4 regions of the Sodalis sp. RH15 genome follow, and region 4 is predicted to be linked to each of the others. Evidence: predicted binding sites of a transcription regulator. Region 4 holds the regulator's gene; each other region holds the start of a gene.
What was found. Region 4 encodes PurR, which represses purine synthesis genes. Its sites were predicted from a motif close to CANGCAAACGTTTGCNTG; they were not measured.

Region 1 (3,442 bases), 3.0 Mb from region 4:
TGGGTACTGTATTGCTTACCGACGGCCGCGGCCATCAGGACCTCTTGAGTGGCCTGCCCTATGGGGAAAATGCCGCTTAAGCGGCCCTCATGCATCACCATCACGCGATCGCTCATTCCCAGCACTTCGGGCATCTCCGAAGAGACCAAAATGATACTGAGCCCTTCTTCTTTGAACTGATTGATTAATTGATAAATCTCTTTTTTAGCGCCGACATCGACGCCGCGGGTCGGTTCATCCAGAATCAATACCTTGGGCCGGGTCATCAAGCCGCGGGCAATGGCGACTTTTTGTTGATTGCCGCCGGACAGCAGGCCTATTGGCTGCTCCATCGAGGGCGTTTTAATATTGAATAAACGAATAAAATCCCCTACCGCCTGCTGTTCTTCCGCGTGTTTCAATCCGCCGCCCTGACGGCTGAAATAGCGCAGGGCGGTGAGGGTCATGTTCTCCTTCACCGACATCCCCAGCACCAGCCCGTCCCGCTTACGATCTTCGGAAATGTAGACGATACCGTTAGCCAACCCGTCCTGAGGGGTGCGGGTCATAATGGCTCGCCCGTCCAGCACTACCGTGCCGCCGGTGCGTTTCGCCGCGCCATAGAGGGTTTTCATCAGTTCCGTGCGTCCCGCGCCCATCAAGCCCGCGACGCCGAGGATTTCACTGCGGCGCAGCGTAAAGCTGACATCGTCGACGCCGGGGCCGCTAAGATGATTGACCGCTAGACGTTCCTCGCCGAGAGGGACTTCAATGCGCGGGTATTGCTCTTCCAGGCGACGTCCCACCATCATTTCGATCAGGGCGTCTTCCTGTAACTCGGTTACCCGGCGTTCGGCGATAAACTGCCCGTCCCGAAGCACCGTGACATCGTCGCAGATTTGAAAAATCTCTTTTAACCGATGGGAAATATAAACGATGCCGCAGCCCTGCTGCCTGAGTTCGTTTATCACGCTGAACAGCGACGCCGTTTCGGTATCGGTGAGCGCATCGGTAGGCTCATCCATGATAATGACCCGGGACTTGAAGCTGATGACCTTGGCTATTTCCACCATCTGCTGATCGCCGATGGACAGCTCCCCCACCAGACGGTGGCTGCTATACCGCAGATTGAGCCGGGCCAACAGCTGGTCAGCTTCGCTGTACATCCGTTTCCAGTCGATACCGCCGAACCGATTGAGGAATTCGCGGCCGAGGAAGATATTTTCCGCAATGGTCAACTGAGGAATAAGATTCAATTCTTGATGGATAATGCCGATACCGGCTTCCTGGGATGCCTTCGGCCCGCTGAACGCCACCTCTTTTCCCAGGTATGACAGGGTGCCGGCATCTTTGCTGTAGATGCCGGTCAACACTTTCATCATGGTAGACTTGCCGGCGCCATTCTCTCCCACCAGCGCCATAACGCGGCCGGGATAAACCGTCAGCGCCGCGCCGGTAAGCGCCTTAACCCCCGGGAAGGATTTGTCTATCCCTGTCAATTGCAGTAACGGTTGCATAGATGCCTCAGAAGGTGACGCCGGAGCACAGGATGACATTGGCGAAAGGAGTGCATTCCCCACTGCGGATGACCGCGCGGCTATATGCGGTCTGGGCTTTGAATACCTGGTGGCTGATATACTCGATGGCAATGGTATTGCCCTGTTGCTGCTCAAGGGCCGTCAACTGATCCAGCAGCGCCTCATGCAGCTGAGGATTAATTTCCGCCATTTCCTTGGCCAAAATGGCCTTTTCTACCTGCATTTCGCTGACAACCGCGCTCACCACCTGTAAAAAGGTCGGCACACCCCGGGTCAACGCCAGATCAATCCTTTGGCTTGAAGAGGGAATGGGCAATCCCGCATCGGCAATCGTGACCTGATCCGTATGGCCCAGACGGGAGATGAGCGCAGAGACGTCAGCGTTCAGTAAAACACCTTTCTTCATTTTCCTGCCTCCACCAGCGAAACGTTTCGCTGAGGATGAAATTAGTTAAAAAAGCAGAGGTGTACAAGCTCAATCCATCAAAAATGTGATCGCCATCGAAACGTTTCGCTAGTGATAAAAAAGATTATTCACACAAGCAATTGAATTTGAGAGTGAAGCGAGAAGAGGATGCGGTCGCCGGAAAAACGTGGTCCGTCAGGGCAGCGGGAAGAAGATGTGAGGAAAAAAACCGACGGCTTATTGCCATCGGCCAGACTGTTGACAAATGCACTCGAAGTCAATAAGGCAGGGCAGGTTGCCAGAAGAGTAAACCGTCCGCGCCATGGGTGGCGCGGATCGAGCCTACAGGGATGTATTCACGGCGTGTTTACGATCTGGTAGCCTAACCCGACCGAACACTTTGTCAACAAGCTCACCGATGGCTTATAGCCATCGGCGTTATGCTTGGGTTAACGGTTAACGTTGGTTGATTTGATCGAAGCTGCCGCCGTCGGAGAAATGCACTTTTTGCACCTGCTGCCAGCTCCCGAACACATCCTTCAAGCTGTACAGCTTGAGCTGTGGGAATTTATCGGCAAATTCCTTCGCCACTGCCGGATCACGGGGACGATAATAGTTTCTGGCCGCGATACGCTGGCCTTCCGGCGAATAAAGATAGGTCAGATAAGCGGTAGCCACGTCGCGGGTTCCCCGTTTGTCCACCACTTTATCTACTACCGATACCGTAGGCTCCGCCACAATTGACTCGCTGGGAACAACGATATCGAATTGGCCTTTACCCACCTTATTCACCGCCAGCAAAGCCTCGTTTTCCCAGGCGATTAAAACGTCGCCGATGCCGCGTTCCACAAAGGTATTCGTGGAATCGCGGGCGCCTGAATCCAGTACGCTCACATTTTTATAAACCGCCTTGACGAAATCCTGGGCTTTCGCCTGATCGTTATTATTATGATGCAGCGCATAACCCCAGGCGGCCAGATAGTTCCAACGCGCGCCGCCGGAGGTCTTCGGGTTCGGCGTGATGATGGAGATGCCAGGCTTGATTAAATCAGGCCAGTCATGAATTTGCTTGGGATTGCCCTTACGTACCAGAAAAACAATAGTGGAGGTATAAGGCGCCGAGTTATCAGGCAGCCGGGTAATCCAGTTTTTATCAATCCGGCCGCGCGCTGCGATGGCGTCCACATCAGATTCCAGCGCCAATGTCACCACATCCGCATCAATACCGTTGATAACCGAGGTAGCCTGCTTACCTGACCCGCCGTGGGATTGCCGAATGGTGACCTTGTCGCCGGTCTTAGCCTGCCAGTATTTGCTGAAGGCAGCATTGTAGTCCTGATAAAGCTCCCGTGTCGGGTCATAGGACACGTTCAATAATTGGATATCTTTTGCCAGCGCGCTTCCCGACAATAAAATCAACAACAACCCTGCTTGCCACTTTGACATCGTTGCTCTCCCGAAGAGTCTTTTTATCACCTGAATATCGACTAAGCAGAGAGTGTCAGAAATCCTGTAACAT
Region 2 (3,442 bases), 1.0 Mb from region 4:
CTCGCGCACCGCCTGTTCCAGGTCGCTAAGATCCTGGAATATCAACGCATCGGCGCCAATCAGCGTGCGGATTTCATCCACCTCGCGGCCGTGGGCAATCAGTTCGGTGGCGCTGGGCATATCGATGCCGTAGACATTGGGAAAACGGATTTCCGGCGCGGCGGAGGCCAGATAGACGTTTCGGGCCCCGGCCTCCCGCGCCATTTCCACGATTTGCTCGGAGGTGGTGCCCCGGACGATGGAGTCATCCACCAGCAGCACATTCTTATCGCGGAACTCGGCGCGATTGGCATTGAGTTTGCGGCGCACCGATTTGCGGCGAACCTGCTGGCCCGGCATGATAAACGTCCGGCCGACATAGCGGTTTTTCACAAACCCCTGACGATAGGGCAGATTCAGGATGCGGGCGATTTCAAGGGCGATATCGCAAGACGTTTCCGGAATCGGGATCACCACGTCGATATCCAGATCTTCCCATTCGCGGGCGATTTTCTCACCCAGTTTCTGGCCCATGCGCACCCGCGCGCTATAAACGGACACTTTATCGATAAAAGAATCCGGGCGGGCGAAATAGACATATTCAAACAGGCAGGGATGGTTCTGCGGGTTTTCAGCGCACTGGCGGGTAAACAGCTGGCCTTTTTCGGTGATGTACACCGCTTCGCCAGGAGCCACATCGCGCAGGAATTCAAAACCCAGGGTATCCAGCGCCACGCTTTCCGACGCCACCATATATTCGTTGCGTCCGTCGGCCAGGGTGCGTTTGCCGATCACCAGCGGACGGATGCCGTTGGGATCGCGGAACGCCACCAGCCCGTGGCCGATGATCATTCCCACCACGGCATACGCGCCGCGGATCTGCTGATGGGTCGCGGCCACGGCGGCAAAGATATTGTCCGCTTCCAGGGGATAATCCGGAAACCGGTCCAATTCGCTGGCGAAAATGTTCAGCAGAATTTCCGAATCGGACGTGGTATTGATATGCCGGCGCCCTTTATCGAACAGCTTGGTACGCAGCTCATGGGCATTGGTCAGGTTGCCGTTGTGGGCCAGGGTGATGCCGAACGGGGAATTGACATAAAAGGGCTGGGCTTCGGAAGCGCTGGAACTGCCGGCCGTGGGATAACGGACATGGCCGATGCCCATGTTGCCTTGCAGCCGTTGCATATGCCGGGCTTCAAAGACGTCTTTCACCAGGCCGTTGGCTTTGCGCAAACGAAAGCAGTTCAATGCATCGATGGTGACGATGCCCGCGGCGTCCTGCCCACGATGCTGAAGCACCGTTAACGCGTCATAAATCGACTGGTTGACCGGCATAAAACCGGCGATACCGACAATACCGCACATGTAGTCATTTCCTCATCAGCGTTACCGGAGCGATTAATGCTTCGGTAAAAAACTCGACGTGCTTGCCAGATAGTCAAAAAACCATCTGATGATACCGCTGAACTGCGGTATCAGCTCCGACTGATGCCAGTCAGCGCTTTGGGCAAAGCCGGTGAAGGTGTCCAGAAAGAACAGGATCGCCGCGACGATCAAGATGCCCCTGAGTGCGCCGAAACACACCCCCAGCACCCGGTCGGTGCCGGATAACCCGGTCCGCTCCACCAAAGAGCCAATCACGTAATTGACGATTGCCCCGACTATCAGGGTCGCCACGAACAACAGGGCAATCGCGATACCGTTGCGAACAAGCTGATCTTCAAAGCGGGTAAAATAGACTGCGAGATATACATAATAGTGGCTGGCGACAAAAAAAGCACATCCCCAGGTTATTAACGATAACGCTTCCCGGATAAACCCGCGAATCAGGCTTACCAAGGCTGAAAAGGCAATGATGCCGATGATGACATAATCAACCCAAGTCATGCGTACATCCCATGATAATCCGCCCCGACAACTGGTTCGCGGCGAATTCTATCAGAAAACGAAAACGTTTGCGCACCGGAATTCCGTCCTGTCATTAAATAAATAACGGCGATTAAAAAAAGCCGCCCGCCGCAGGAAGATAGAGCGGAACGGTGAAAAAGCCGGCATTTTTGCTCCGCGCCTCCCACGGTTAACGTACCTGATAGGCACGCAGCTGGCCGCTCAGGCCGCTTAACTGATTCATTTCCGGCAGCGCGCCCTGCAACTTATCCTTTGAGGCGTCCGGTCCGACAAAGATCCGGGTAATCTGGCCCGCCACCGGTTGGGACGGCACGGTATAGACCCGATAACCCGACAGCCTCAGCTTGGCGGTGATTTCAGTCACCTTGGCGGCGTTTTTCAACGCCCCCAGCTGTACCACCCAGGCCTGGCCCTTCGGCGCCTGCTCGGTGGTTTGCTGTGCTTCGGGCTTCGGCGCCGGCGTGGCGGGTTTCGGTGCCGCGGCCACGGGCCTGGGCGCCGTATCCTCCGCGGAGGGCGCCGGCTTGCTTTCCGGTCTGGCGATGGGTTTCGCCGGCGCCGTTTGAGCCGCCGGGGACGACGGTCTGTTTTCCGGCTTCACCGCCGGCTTGGCCTGCGCCGGACGGGGCGCCGGTTTCACCTGCTCCTGACGCGCGGCGGGCGCATTGGGCTTTGGCACCACAATGGCGGGTTGTTCCGGGGCATCGGGGACCGGCGCCGCCGACTGCGACTCCCCTGCCGGGGCGTTGTTAGCCTGCTCCACGGCAGCCCCCGCCCCTTCCGGCGGCTGGCTGGGCAACGCCTGGTTGGCCTGGGGAGACACCTCGGTTTCATCGGTATCCCCCGGTTTGGGCACCAGGGGGATGGCGGCGAATTCATCCTGATAATGCTTCTTTTTGCCGTCCAGCAGGCCCGGCAGCACTATCACTCCCAGCGCGACGATGATAATGGTGCCCACCAGGCGGTTTTGAAATTTACTCGCCACGTTGTTTCTCCGCGTTAACCACCGCCAGGACCGGCGCAACGGTATGAAACGACCCGAACACCAGTATGCAGTCCGCCGGATCGGCGTCCTGCAGCGCCTGGCGCCAGGCATCGACCACGTCGTCGAACCGGCGCGCCCTGTCCAGATGGGCCGCTACCTGAGCCGCGCTGGCGCCGCGCGGCCCGTCCAGGCCGGCGCAGTACCATTCGTCCACCTGTCCGCGCAGGCAGTCCAGGGTAGCGGGAATATCCTTGTCGGCCAGCATGCCCACCACCGCCCGGACTTTGCCCGCTACCGCCAGCTGCGAGAGCTGGGCGGACAAATAGCCGGCGGCATGGGGATTATGCGCCACGTCGAGGATACATAAAGGATGCCGCCGCACAATCTGGAAACGGCCCGGCAGGGACGCCGTCTCGAGTCCACGGCGGATGGCCGCCTCGTCGTACTTGAGAGACGAACGCCGCAGGGCGGCCAGGGCGGTGGCGGCATTGGCCAGCGGAATCGTCGGCAGCGGCAGGCCGGTGTATGAAACTTCTTCGTCACGCCAGCACCAGCTGTCCTCATTGC
Region 3 (3,442 bases), 2.7 Mb from region 4:
GTACTCCCCAGGCGGTCGATTTAACGCGTTAGCTCCGAAAGCCACGGCTCAAGGCCACAACCTTCAAATCGACATCGTTTACAGCGTGGACTACCAGGGTATCTAATCCTGTTTGCTCCCCACGCTTTCGTACCTGAGCGTCAGTCTTCGTCCAGGGGGCCGCCTTCGCCACCGGTATTCCTCCAGATCTCTACGCATTTCACCGCTACACCTGGAATTCTACCCCCCTCTACGAGACTCTAGCCTGCCAGTTTCAAATGCAGTTCCCGAGTTAAGCTCGGGGATTTCACATCTGACTTAACAAACCGCCTGCGTACGCTTTACGCCCAGTAATTCCGATTAACGCTCGCACCCTCCGTATTACCGCGGCTGCTGGCACGGAGTTAGCCGGTGCTTCTTCTGCGGGTAACGTCAATGATTGAATCTATTAAACTCAACCCCTTCCTCCCCGCTGAAAGTGCTTTACAACCCGAAGGCCTTCTTCACACACGCGGCATGGCTGCATCAGGCTTGCGCCCATTGTGCAATATTCCCCACTGCTGCCTCCCGTAGGAGTCTGGACCGTGTCTCAGTTCCAGTGTGGCTGGTCATCCTCTCAGACCAGCTAGGGATCGTCGCCTAGGTGAGCCGTTACCCCACCTACTAGCTAATCCCATCTGGGTTCATCCGATGGTGTGAGGCCCTAAGGTCCCCCACTTTGGTCTTGCGACGTTATGCGGTATTAGCTACCGTTTCCAGTAGTTATCCCCCTCCATCGGGCAGATCCCCAGACATTACTCACCCGTCCGCCGCTCGCCGGCAAAGTAGCAAGCTACTTTCCGCTGCCGCTCGACTTGCATGTGTTAGGCCTGCCGCCAGCGTTCAATCTGAGCCATGATCAAACTCTTCAATTAAAAGCTTGATGCTCAAAGATTTCATCTGGTTAATCTTTTGAATTAACTGTTTGTCACTCTTCAAGACTTGTATTGTTGTGTTTCGATACGGTCTTGTGAGTGCCCACACAGATTGTCTGATAAATTGTTAAAGAGCATGCGCCGCTATGATTCAGTCTGGCGCGAGGTGGCGTATATTACGCTTTCCCCTACCAGTGTCAAGCCCGTCAGGCTTGCTTCTGACTCGTTTTCGGTCCTTGTGAAGCTGCTCACAGTCCCGGTCGATGGAGGCGCATTATAGGGAATTCTAATGGAGCCGCAACAGGTATTTTGCCTGAATAGGCTCGTTCGCTGCTTTCCACAGCAAAACAGGGGGTTATACCCGCTTGTGCACAAACTTATCCACAGACATGCATGACAGGCAAAATTTGGCGAGCATCACGCAAACGTTTTCGCTACAATTCACGCCTATTTTATCAGCATCGGTATTCCATGCATCAGTGGCCTTTTATAAATGAACGCCGGTGCGTGTCAGTGTTATTGAAACTATCCAATCAAGGGATAACTTTGTTATGCAACAACCACGTCCTGTACGCCGTGCTCTGCTCAGTGTTTCTGACAAAGCCGGTATCGTAGAATTCGCCCGGTCCCTGTCGCAGCGCGGCGTTAAACTGCTGTCCACCGGCGGTACCGCGCGCCTTTTGGCGGAAGCCGGATTGCCGGTGACCGAGGTTTCAGACTACACCGGCTTCCCTGAAATGATGGACGGTCGGGTTAAGACACTGCACCCCAAAGTGCATGGCGGTATTTTGGGTCGCCGCGGCCAGGATGATGCCATTATGCAACTGCATGCCATCGAGCCTATCGATATGGTGGTGGTAAATCTTTATCCGTTTGCCCAAACCGTGGCGCGGGAAGATTGTACCCGCGAAGATGCGGTGGAAAATATCGATATCGGCGGTCCCACCATGGTGCGTTCCGCCGCCAAGAATCATAAGGATGTCGCGATTGTGGTGAACAGCGCGGATTACCCTCGCCTGCTCGATGAAATGGACCAGCACGACGGTTCATTGACTTACGACACCCGCTTTGACCTGGCGATTAAAGCGTTTGAACACACCGCGGCATATGACAGCATGATCGCCAACTATTTCGGTAGCCAGGTCCCCCCCTATTATGGTGAGACTTCCGCCCCCGCCGGCCGCTTTCCCCGCACCCTGAATCTGAATTTTGTTAAAAAACAGGATATGCGTTACGGCGAGAACAGCCATCAGCTGGCGGCATTTTATATCGAAGAGCAGACCCGTGAGGCCTCCGTCGCCACCGCGCAACAGCTGCAAGGCAAAGCCTTATCCTATAACAATATTGCCGATACCGACGCCGCTCTGGAGTGCGTAAAAGAGTTTGCCGAACCGGCCTGCGTAATTGTAAAGCATGCTAATCCTTGCGGGGTCGCCATCGGCGATGGGCTTTTGGAAGCCTATGAACGGGCCTATAAGACCGACCCGACCTCGGCGTTCGGCGGCATTATCGCCTTCAACCGTCCCCTCGATGCCGTTACCGCCAAAGCCATTATCAGCCGCCAGTTCGTGGAAGTGATTATCGCACCGTCCATAACCGATGACGCCTTGGCCGTACTCAAGGCGAAACAAAACGTACGGGTATTAACCTGCGGGGCCTGGCAGGCACGGGTGCCTGGTCTGGATTTCAAACGCGTCAACGGCGGCTTGCTGGTGCAGGAGAGGGATTTGGGTATGGTCGGGCCGGCGGATTTGCGCATCGTGACCGAACGTCAGCCAAGCGAAACGGAGCTGCGGGATGCGCTGTTCTGTTGGAAAGTGGCCAAATACGTTAAATCCAACGCCATCGTTTATGCCCGCGGCAATATGACCATCGGTATCGGCGCCGGCCAGATGAGCCGGGTCTATTCGGCAAAAATCGCCGGCATCAAAGCCGCTGACGAAGGCTTGGACGTGCGCGGATCGGCCATGGCCTCCGATGCGTTTTTCCCCTTCCGGGACGGTATCGACGCCGCGGCGGCCGTGGGAATCAGCTGTGTTATCCAGCCCGGCGGTTCCATCCGCGATGATGAAGTCATTGCCGCGGCCAATGAACATGGCATCGCCATGATTTTTACCGGCATGCGCCACTTCCGCCACTGATCCCAGGAGCATCCCATGAATATCTTGATTATTGGCAATGGCGGCCGTGAGCACGCCCTGGCGTGGAAAAGCGCACGTTCACCGCTGGCCGGCAAAGTGTATGTCGCGCCGGGTAATGCCGGTACCGCCATCGAACCCGCGCTGGAGAATGTCAATATCGCCGCAACCGATATCCCGGCGCTGGTGGAATTTGCCCAAGGCCATGATATCGGTCTGACCATCGTCGGCCCCGAGGCGCCGCTGGTGCTGGGCATCGTCGATGCGTTCCGCGCCGCCGGTTTGCGGGTGTTCGGCCCGACCAAAGCCGCCGCTCAGTTGGAAGGCTCCAAGGCGTTTACCAAGGATTTCCTGGCCCGGCATCATATTCCCAGCGCGTCATACGGTAATTTTACCGAAATCGAACCGGCG
Region 4 (3,442 bases):
GACAAAGATGCGCAGCACCTTAATAAAGGATAACACCAAAGGCGGCCTTTTACCTGGCACCGGGGCATGGCTGCCAAACTCTTTTTTAACAATTGAAAAACTGTTGAATTTTGCGCCAAATTATGCCGATGAATGCAACAAATATGCAGTCGTTCACGTTTATTCACAATATGATGATAATTCATGATGCAAAGTAGGGGTAAATAGCTTAAATTCCTTTGAGGCATTTATAACCCCCTCTTTGGGGCCACAGAGGATAGCGTTAATCATGCGTTTATGCTTTACGCTTTTTGTGTTGCTTTTTACTCAGTTATTTTTCAATTTGGCGCATGCCGCGCCCAATGCCGGTATCAATGCCGACCAGCGAAAATCACAGTCCAGTACGGCTAAAACAGGTGACCGACGCAAACGAAAACCTCTTAAAGAGGTGTTGAAGATAACCAAAAAAAGCAAACCGGTGACCGAGCAGAAAATCACCCGTCATAGCACAGACAAACCAAAAGAGCTCGTTGCTGAAAAAAGCAGCAATAAAAAATTACATTCCCTACCCGTCGCCAAAGCGAAAGAGCCGGCCGTCGAAAAAAACCACGTTAAAAAATTGCATCCAATGCCCCCCGCAAAAAAAATAGCCAAGTTTACCCCGCCGAAAAAAGGCTACAAAAAGGGTTACGGCAGGCATCGGATGAAAGAAAGCGCCACGCTCGATCTCATTGCCAACGATCAACCCATCATCATGAGCGATAGCCACAAAAAACGCTATCAGCATGCCAAATTGACGGCGATGAACAAGCTGATGTCCCAGATGGGCAAGCCTTATCGCTGGGGCGGCATGTCGCCCAATACCGGGTTCGATTGCAGCGGCCTGATCTATTATGCTTATAAGGACGTGGTACGGATTCATATGCCCCGTACCGCCAATGAAATGTTCCATTTACGCGATGCGGCGCCGGTGAAGAAAGACGATCTGGAAAGCGGCGATTTGGTTTTCTTCCATATCACCAACCGCGGCGCGGCGGATCATGTGGGCGTTTATTTGGGCAACGGACGGTTTATCGAATCCCCCCGCACCGGCCGCGATATCCGCATCAGCTATCTGAATGAAGATTATTGGGCGGATCACTATGTCGGCGCCCGCCGGGTCGTGACGCCGAAAACCATTCGCTGAAAGGAAAAAAAGGCGCCTGGGCGCCTTAATTCATTACCGCGGTAAAGCTGAACGCAATGATCACCAGCAAGGAAAATACCGTGGTCATTAATGACAATTTGAAATCGCTGCTCATCACTTCTCCTTATCACTACACCTATCGCTGAACGGGATATCTTTACACCCGTAGGTTGTAAGCAGTGTCGCATAACCCGATTAAAAAAGCTTGCCGGGCAGCAACTCCCGAGCATATTTATCTTTATCGCTTTCACTTTAGTGCCGAATCAAGGAAAATTGGCGATTTATTTATTTCGGCGTACAGGAGTTCTACACGCATGGCAACCATTAAAGACGTGGCGAAACGCGCCGGGGTATCCACCACTACGGTGTCACATGTCATCAATAAGACGCGATTTGTGGCGCAAGAGACCAAGATCGCCGTTTTGGAGGCCATCGGGCAGCTGCACTATTCCCCCAGCGACGTGGCGCGCAGCCTTAAGATCAACCGCACAAAATCCATCGGCCTGCTGGCCAGCTCAAGCGAAGCGCCCTACTTCGCGGAAATTATCGAGTCGATTGAGCACCACTGTTTTGTGCGGGGATATACCCTTGTGCTGTGCAACTCCCATAACGATCTGAACAAACAGGGCGCCTATCTGGCGATGCTGGCGCAAAAACGGGTGGACGGGTTGCTGGTGATGTGCGCCGAATATCCCGAACCGTTGCTGAATATGCTGGAAGAGTATCGCCATATCCCCATGGTGGTCATGGATTGGGGCGAAGCTCGCCGGGATTTCACCGATACCATTATCGACAATGCCTTCGCCGGGGGTTACATGGCGACCCGCTATCTGATTTCCAGGGGGCATCGCGATATCGGCGCCATACCCGGCCAACTGGCGCGCAATACCGGGGGCGGCCGTCATCGCGGCTACCTGCGGGCCCTGGAAGAAGCCGGCATCGCCATTCCCCATCAATGGATTGTGCAGGGGGATTTCGAACCGGAATCCGGCTATCAGGCCATGAAACTCATTCTGTCCAGGCCGCAAAGGCCCACGGCGGTATTTTGCGGCGGTGATATCATGGCCATGGGTGCAATGTGCGCCATTGATGAAATGGGCATGAAGGTTCCCGATGACATCTCAATTATCGGTTATGATAATGTGCGCAATTCGTGCTTTTTTACCCCGTCATTGACTACCATTCATCAACCCAAAGAAGAGCTGGGCGAGGCCGCGCTGACCATGCTGCTGGACCGTATCACCAGCAAACGGGAAAACGCCAGGATTATCGAAGTGCATCCCGCCCTGATTGTACGCCGTTCGGTGGCCGACGGCCCGTTTCGCTCCTGAAGGGCGGCGCACGGCCTCCTGAGCCCCTTATCAAAGGTGATTCGCTCCCGAATGTAATAATATATTTCATACCGCCGAATGTGCCTGATGAGTTATTGTTTCGATAGGAAATCATTAACTTATCTGTGAAATACATTATTCTGTCAGCTATTGTCTAAACCGGAATGCAGGCTTATACTCAATATCGTTAACAAATATAACGAGTTGTCTAATAATTTTGCTTTAAAAGAATGTCGTGTTTTTACATGGCGTCATCCTATTTATGAAGCGCCCGTCTGACAAACAGTCTATTGGTGTTTTTTATATTCCTCTGTTTATTGTGGTACATCCGACACCACGGATACCCGTGGATGATTATAAAAGCCCGCAGGTATCGGCTACGCTTTTCCTGACGGGGTTATAACAGAAGAAAGGTGATGGAGAAGCTATGAGTTCCTCGTGTGTTGAAGACCTGAGCTTTCATGATAATGCTTGGTATCGAATCATCCATGAAATGCTTGCTGAGGCAGGTGTAAAGATCAACGGCGCAAGGCCGTTTGATATTCATGTCAAGAACCCGGAATTTTTTAAACGCGTGCTAGAGGACGGGTCATTGGGGTTGGGTGAAAGTTACATGGACGGCTGGTGGGAATGCGAGCGACTGGATATCTTTTTTCAGCGCGTTTTAAGAGCCGGTTTGGAAAATAAGCTTCCCCGGCATTTCAAGGATGTTATGCGCGTTGCCGCCGCGCGGCTCATGAATCTTCAGTCTAAAAAACGGGCTTGGATTGTCGGCAAAGAGCATTATGACTTGGGTAATGACCTGTTCAGCCTGATGCTGGATCCCTATATGCAGTATTCGTGCGGCTATTGGAACAAGGCCACCACCCTGGAGGAAGCGCAGCAGGACAAGCTCAGGATGATCTGCGAAAAGCTGCAGTTAAGACCGGGCATGACGCTGCTGGAT

Region 1: the regulator PurR is predicted to act here: its motif matches at 1,938-1,955, upstream of rbsD (D-ribose pyranase).
Region 2: the regulator PurR is predicted to act here: its motif matches at 1,927-1,944, upstream of cvpA (colicin V production protein).
Region 3: the regulator PurR is predicted to act here: its motif matches at 1,312-1,329, upstream of purH (bifunctional phosphoribosylaminoimidazolecarboxamide formyltransferase/IMP cyclohydrolase).

Annotation. Positions count from the first base shown of each region.
Region 1 is NZ_CP178738.1:79,668-83,109, forward strand. It holds gene rbsA (ribose ABC transporter ATP-binding protein RbsA) at 1-1,496, opposite strand, end outside; gene rbsD (D-ribose pyranase) at 1,504-1,923, opposite strand; gene ACL2XO_RS00340 (sulfate ABC transporter substrate-binding protein) at 2,380-3,369, opposite strand.
Region 2 is NZ_CP178738.1:4,281,500-4,284,941, forward strand. It holds gene purF (amidophosphoribosyltransferase) at 1-1,347, opposite strand, end outside; gene cvpA (colicin V production protein) at 1,381-1,869, opposite strand; gene dedD (cell division protein DedD) at 2,060-2,875, opposite strand; gene folC (bifunctional tetrahydrofolate synthase/dihydrofolate synthase) at 2,865-3,442, opposite strand, start outside.
Region 3 is NZ_CP178738.1:5,931,824-5,935,265, forward strand. It holds rRNA gene ACL2XO_RS26810 (16S ribosomal RNA) at 1-893, opposite strand, end outside; gene purH (bifunctional phosphoribosylaminoimidazolecarboxamide formyltransferase/IMP cyclohydrolase) at 1,445-3,034, shown strand; gene purD (phosphoribosylamine--glycine ligase) at 3,050-3,442, shown strand, end outside.
Region 4 is NZ_CP178738.1:3,277,744-3,281,185, reverse strand. It holds gene ACL2XO_RS14955 (hypothetical protein) at 8-187, shown strand; gene ACL2XO_RS14950 (C40 family peptidase) at 269-1,165, shown strand; gene ACL2XO_RS14945 (YnhF family membrane protein) at 1,191-1,280, opposite strand; gene purR (HTH-type transcriptional repressor PurR) at 1,480-2,496, shown strand; gene cfa (cyclopropane fatty acyl phospholipid synthase) at 2,924-3,442, shown strand, end outside.